DNA from 3 places in the Shewanella denitrificans OS217 genome. Region 1 is predicted to be linked to each of the others. Evidence: predicted binding sites of a transcription regulator. Region 1 holds the regulator's gene; each other region holds the start of a gene.

What was found. Region 1 encodes LexA, which represses DNA repair genes until DNA is damaged. Its sites were predicted from a motif close to TACTGTATNNNNATACAGTA; they were not measured.
Region 2: a site for LexA is predicted at 846-865, ahead of recN (DNA repair protein RecN). Genes of this name have one in related genera too.
Region 3: a site for LexA is predicted at 1,335-1,354, ahead of recA (recombinase RecA). Genes of this name have one in related genera too.

The regions. Positions count from the first base shown of each region.
Region 1 is NC_007954.1:4,206,140-4,208,419, forward strand. It holds gene plsB (glycerol-3-phosphate 1-O-acyltransferase PlsB) at 1-209, opposite strand, end outside; gene lexA (transcriptional repressor LexA) at 513-1,130, shown strand; gene SDEN_RS18275 (cell division inhibitor SulA) at 1,127-1,633, shown strand; gene coxB (cytochrome c oxidase subunit II) at 2,025-2,280, shown strand, end outside.
Region 2 is NC_007954.1:1,321,296-1,323,575, reverse strand. It holds gene SDEN_RS05990 (GNAT family N-acetyltransferase) at 1-49, opposite strand, end outside; gene SDEN_RS05985 (DUF4440 domain-containing protein) at 193-552, opposite strand; gene recN (DNA repair protein RecN) at 895-2,280, shown strand, end outside.
Region 3 is NC_007954.1:1,405,400-1,407,679, reverse strand. It holds gene recA (recombinase RecA) at 90-1,151, opposite strand; gene mutS (DNA mismatch repair protein MutS) at 1,624-2,280, shown strand, end outside.

The DNA.
Region 1 (2,280 bases):
TCATAAGGGCTAGGTAAACCAAAATTTGCGGTTATTCCGCTTAAGGCTGCAAGATCACTGATGGACTCAGTTTTCATCACATAGACGACTGGTTTACTGGGATCGAGATTCAAATCCGTCAAAGGATCATGGGGAACCACTATGGTCTGCACCAGCCATTTTTGGATCCAACGTAATGATTTTATAAATATTGAGTCGTAATTAGACATGTTTTTAGCAACACATACTCGCTGATTGTGGTCGCATAGAATAACAGAATCTATTGAGCTTTCACTAGCCTCAGTATTCCAGCGGGCATAAATAGCGAAAAAAACACGGTATAAATCTGAATAAAGGCTGCAAATAGCCGCTTAGCACTGAAACGCCCTAACAAACCAAAGATAATATAATCCTTAAAAATCAATAACAAAAAACAGAGCGCTAATAAAATGATAAAAAAACTTGGTTAAACCTTGCGCGGTCAAACATACTGTATATAATGACAGTCACTGTATAAAAAGACAGGATTCATCATGAGACCGTTAACGCCACGCCAAACTGAGATTTTAGAGCTAATCAAACGCAATATCGCCGATACAGGTATGCCACCGACTCGGGCAGAAATTGCGACTCGTCTTGGTTTTAAAAGTGCCAATGCTGCCGAAGAACATCTAAAGGCCTTGGCTAAAAAAGGCTGTATCGAAATCATGCCTGGCACGTCCAGAGGGATCCGCTTAACTCAAGAGGATGCTGAAGTTGAATTGGGCTTGCCCTTGATAGGCCAAGTGGCTGCAGGTGAACCTATTCTGGCTCAAGAGCATGTTGAACAGTATTTTCAAGTTGACCCCCATATGTTTAAACCTGCAGCAAATTTTCTGCTTAGGGTCCGTGGCGACAGCATGAAAAATATCGGCATACTCGAAGGCGATTTGCTGGCGGTGCATAAGATGCAAGAGGCCAAAAATGGCCAAGTGGTGGTCGCTCGTGTTGAAGATGATGTCACGGTAAAGCGTTTTGAGAAAAAAGGTAATGTGATTTATTTGCATGCTGAAAACGAAGATTATGCACCAATAAAAGTCGATTTAACCTGCCAAAGCCTCACGATTGAAGGGCTTGCTGTTGGCGTCATACGTAACGGAGCTTGGTTATGAGAAAATTAATGGGTACCGCCCCTCGCCACCCTGGACTTTGGCTAGACACACCCAGCCAAACTAGCAGCAGCTCACAGGCCATAGCAAGCTTAAGAAGTAGCACCCAAGGCGCCACGGAATTAGGCCAATTATGTGCCCAGTTAGCGATATTAAGCCAACAAGGCCAGTGGATTGTATTAATTAATCCCCCTCATACCGCGTATAAACAACAACTCGCTCAAGCGGGTGTCAGGATGGACCGCATCCTATTAGTTCACGCCAAAGATGAAGTAGAAACCCTGTGGGCGATGGAAAAAGCACTCACAAGTGGTACATCCAGTGCGGTGATTACCTGGACAACGCAATTAGATGAGCGTGACAATCGCCGCCTGCAAATCGTCGCTAAGAGTGCACGCGCCATGGGTGTCATCATTGAAGATGTGAACACTCACTTACAGCAAAGTATGATGATTAATGCCCAAATGCCACTAAAAACCAATACTCAACTGAGTGCTTTTCATTAAATTTTAATGGCATGCATCACTAGCCCTGCGTATCACGCGGGGCTTTTTTATACCTTTTTTCAGTGAATTAGATTTAAAAGTGATCTTGATCAATATTTAATCTGCAAGTAATGTAAGCAGTAGATGTTTGGTAACAAAGCATTTACAAAAATAAAACGTTTCGATTTGGCAGTTAAAAACCGAGTACGAAACGTCAATTAAAGATTGATATTTCTGTCGTAGGCACCAGGTGTAGCGCACGAGATCACTAAGCCATTTTTTGGCTTTACAACCACCAGGGTGCTTTGAAGTCATCAAGCTTGTTTGGGAACCGAAGAGTTTGCATAGAGCTGAGACTTACTGTGTGACTCTTCTTTGTAGTTGCTATTGCAATTGGCAGAGGAGAAGTCTTGTGAAGCAATGGTTGTATAGTTTAATCGTGGTGCTGCTAGCACCCCCCTTAGCGGCATCTGAAATGCCGTTGAACATGACTCAAGGTGTGACTGAGATCAGTGGCAAAGTCTACGATCTGCACATGATCATCTTGTATATTTGCTGCGTCATTGGCCTGGTGGTCTTTGGTATCATGATTTATTCCATGATTTACCATAGAAAATCCAAAGGTGCGGTGGCAGCCCACTTCCACGAAAGCACTAAAGTCGAAATCG
Region 2 (2,280 bases), 1.7 Mb from region 1:
AAATGTGATCCGCTATTTCGGCATCACAATGTTCAAGTTTTGTAATCATGCTAGGCCTTAAAATTGTCAATCAGTGCAAACCAGTGTTTGTTGAGCATAAGAATGATAAGTCCTTTATCACAGTCGATATTAAATCAACGGTTTCGTTTAATTCAGCCTGAATATTAAAATGAATTTTTATAGCGAGCCCTGCTAACAATAAGTACCTTGATGATAAACCATTTGCCATTGCTGATTTCTAAGCTGCCAAATGGAGCATCTAAGCGATACACTTGCCTCTGTTTCACCCGCTTTTACCATAGTCGCCCGATACAAGAGTTGGGCACAATCTACTGCTAGCATTCTAAGTTGATAATCTTGGGCTTGAATTAGGGGTGGCGACTCAAAAGGCAGGCGCGCTAATGCAGCTTGTTTGTCAAATTGGCTACCCGCTGCGGTTATTTCGATAAAATCATCCCCCAGCAGCTTATCAAGTTCGGCAATTGATCCCCTCACCTTAGGCTCGAATAAGCATTCTTCTAAATCGATCAATTTCGCCTTAAGTGCTTCCAATAAGATTCCCTCCAGTGAGTACTGCTAATCAACTGTATTTAATGAACTTATCAGAATCATCCAAATTATGCTATGGGCAAGACACTACACATAAGCTTGAAGTAAATTTTTAAACGGGGCACTAACTCTACTGATGTAAACAGTGAGCTTATCCTTGCAATCAGGCAGAAACAAAATAAGTGAAAACAATTATATATAGATATATCAATAAGGTAAGAGGCCAGTATTTGATGATGCATAAAAAACAACTCAAAATTAACTCAGCTCACTTTACTGTATAAAAAACCAGTGTATACTGTTTATCAATACAGTGTTTGTGCATTTATCGAACGGGAATTGACTATGCTTTGCCAACTCAGCATTAATAATTTTGCCATTGTACGTTTTCTTGAATTAGATTTCAGAGCGGGCATGACCAGCATCACAGGTGAAACCGGTGCCGGTAAGTCTATTGCGATCGACGCCTTAGGCTTATGCCTAGGTAATCGAGGCGATGCTAATAGTGTGCGCCCGGGGTCAACAAAAGCCGAGATCAGTGCCCGCTTTAGCTTAGATGATGTACCTCTTGCCAAGCGCTGGCTCGAGGATAACGATCTCGAGCTCGATAATGAATGTATCTTACGACGCACCCTAAACAGTGATGGCCGTACCCGTGCCTATATTAACGGCAACCCAGTACCTGTCACCCAGCTTAAACATATAGGGCAGCTACTCATTGGTATTCACGGCCAACATGCCCACCATGCCATGCTAAAAAGTGAGCACCAGCTTACCTTGTTAGACAGCTACGCCAATCACAAACTCCTACTCGATGCCGTCAGCAGCAGCTACCAAAGAAGCAAGCAGATTGAAAGCGAGCTCAAGCAGCTGCAACTGAGTCAGCAAGAACGCATTGCCCGTAAGCAATTACTGCAATACCAAGTTGAAGAACTGGATGAGTTTGGACTGAAGCCGGAAGAGTTTGAAGAAATTGAGCAAGAACACAAGCGCCTTGCTAACGGCAGTGAGTTAATTGAAAGCTGCCAAGCGGGTCTGTCATTATTGTGTGAAGATGATGAAGCCAATATTGAGAGCTTGCTCAATAAAGCGGTATCCTTGGCCGATACGTTAGCCGGCTTAGATCCAAAGCTTGCTAATGTGGCTGTGATGCTTAATGAAGCCTTGATCCAAGTGCAAGAAAGCGCCAGCGAGCTTGAAGACTACTTAAGCCATTTAGAGCTTGATCCTGAGCATTTCGCTCAGCTTGAGCTGCGTCTCTCAAAGGCCATGCAATTAGCACGAAAACATCATGTTAGCGCCGATAAGCTGGCAATACATCATCAGCTACTGTCCCAAGAGCTGGCTGACATTGACGGTGATGAAACCAAGCTTAATGAAATAGCGGCCCAACTTGAAATCAATAAGCAAGCCTACTTAAGTCATGCGCAAAAGCTCAGTCAGAGCCGCTGTCGCTATGCCAAGGAGCTAGATAAACTGGTGACTCGCTCCATTCATGAGTTGAACATGCCTAAAGGAAAATTCACCATAGCGGTTAATTTTGATGCGCAAATGCTTAGCAGCAATGGCTGCGATCACGTAGAGTTTTTAGTCAGCACTAACCCAGGGCAAGAGTTACAGCCTTTGGCAAAAGTCGCCTCAGGTGGTGAACTGTCACGTATTGGTTTGGGCATACAAGTCATTACCGCCAAGAAAGTCGCCACCCCAACGCTCATTTTCGATGAGGTGGAC
Region 3 (2,280 bases), 1.7 Mb from region 1:
CACGACTTTCTTCACACTGTAACTCAAAATTATACTTTTGCTGATGCTTCAAGCTAAGTATTTATTTAACAAAGGCTTAAGCTGCGATGTTAAAATACTTCGCCCGTTTCTGGGTCAACATTGTCATCAACGTCTGCAGCCGATTCTTTTGGTGCATTTGAGTTCAATAACATTTCACGCAAAAGAGTATCGATTTCTTGAGCAATTGCAGGATTTTCAGTTAAGTAACGACCGGCATTGGCGCGGCCTTGACCAATTTTATCACCTTTATAGCTGTACCAAGCACCGGCTTTTTCAACTAGTTTATGGGCCACCCCCAAATCAACTAGCTCACCAGTACGGTTAATACCTTGACCATAAAGAATTTGGAATTCAGCTTGCTTAAAGGGCGCAGCAATTTTGTTTTTAACCACTTTAACGCGGGTTTCGTTACCCACTACTTCGTCGCCGTCTTTAATGGCGCCAGTGCGGCGAATATCTAAACGCACTGATGCATAAAACTTAAGTGCGTTACCGCCAGTTGTGGTTTCTGGGTTACCAAACATCACGCCAATTTTCATACGAATTTGGTTAATAAAAATAAGTAAGGTATTGGATTGCTTCAAGTTACCAGCAAGCTTACGCATTGCTTGGCTCATCATACGCGCTGCTAGGCCCATATGTGAGTCACCAATTTCACCTTCAATTTCAGCTTTTGGTGTTAGCGCTGCAACCGAATCGACAACGATAACATCAACCGCGCCAGAGCGAGTTAATGCATCACAAATTTCAAGAGCTTGCTCCCCGGTATCAGGCTGTGAACACAATAAGTTATCAATATCTACGCCTAACTTTTTGGCGTAAATTGGGTCTAATGCGTGCTCAGCATCGATAAAGGCACAGGTTTTACCTTCACGTTGAGCTGCTGCAATCACTTCCAATGTTAAGGTGGTTTTACCCGATGATTCTGGGCCATATATCTCAACGATACGCCCCATAGGTAAACCGCCAGCGCCTAAGGCTACGTCCAATGAAAGTGAACCCGTAGAGATGGTCTCAACATCCATGGTGCGGTCTTCACCAAGCTTCATGATTGAACCTTTACCAAACTGTTTTTCAATTTGACTGAGTACCGCAGCAAGTGCCTTCTCTTTATTTGGATCAGCTTTCATCTTAGTCCCTCTCAAAGTATAGTTTTCACTTATTAATTAGTATCTTGTTTTTGACGCTGTGTATTAACCTTGCCGACATTCATTCCCACTTAGGAAAAAGTCTTTCACTTTCTGCCCAGCTAATCTGCTTAAGCTAAGTGACGGCAAGCGGTTAAATCTGGCGCCTTAATATGCTGGTTAGTATACTGTATAATCATACAGTATCAAGTACTGTGTGTGACTTTTTTACTCAGAGTTAAATTCGTCATAATCAGCCCTGTTATCTCTAGATTTGTTAAAATACATCCACGATGGCCACTAAGTGCGATTTACTGGATATTTATCCTTAAAAAATTGCTAACATTGCCCACCATTACCTTTGCCCCAAGATTAAATCGCAATCTTAGCTAAGTGCCTGTGCACCAGCCGCATTCTTTATGAGCGCTATTGGGACAAACTTATTTGATTTACCTTTGACAGAGTGAACGCCTAGATGACAAGTATCGATTCTTCTGAGTTAGAAAAGCACACCCCCATGATGCGTCAGTATTTGACCATGAAAGCCGCCCATCCTGAGATGCTGCTATTTTATCGCATGGGAGATTTTTACGAACTTTTCTATGAAGATGCCAAACTTGCCTCAGAACTGCTAGGCATATCTTTAACTGCTCGCGGTAAAAGTGGCGGCGATCCTATCCCAATGGCGGGCTTGCCTTATCATGCAGTTGAAGGCTATTTAGCCAAACTGGTTCAAATTGGTCAGTCCGTGGCGATTTGTGAGCAAGTGGGCGATCCTGCTACCTCGAAAGGGCCAGTAGAGCGCAAAGTGGTGCGCATTGTCACTCCAGGCACCTTAACCGATGAAGCCTTACTGCAAGAGCATCAAGACAACCTATTAGCTGCCATATATCAAGGCAAGGTAGGCTTTGGTTACGCGACGCTCGATATTTCATCGGGACGTTTTGTGATTGCAGAGTTAGACACTCAAGAGGCCCTAGAAGCTGAATTGCAGCGCACCCGCCCTGTGGAACTGCTCTACAGTGAAGACTTTAGCAACCTAAGCTTAATCAATCATTTAAAAGGCATACGTCGCCGCCCTGAATGGGAATTTGATTTTGATACCAGTGTGAACTTGTTGCTGCAACAATTT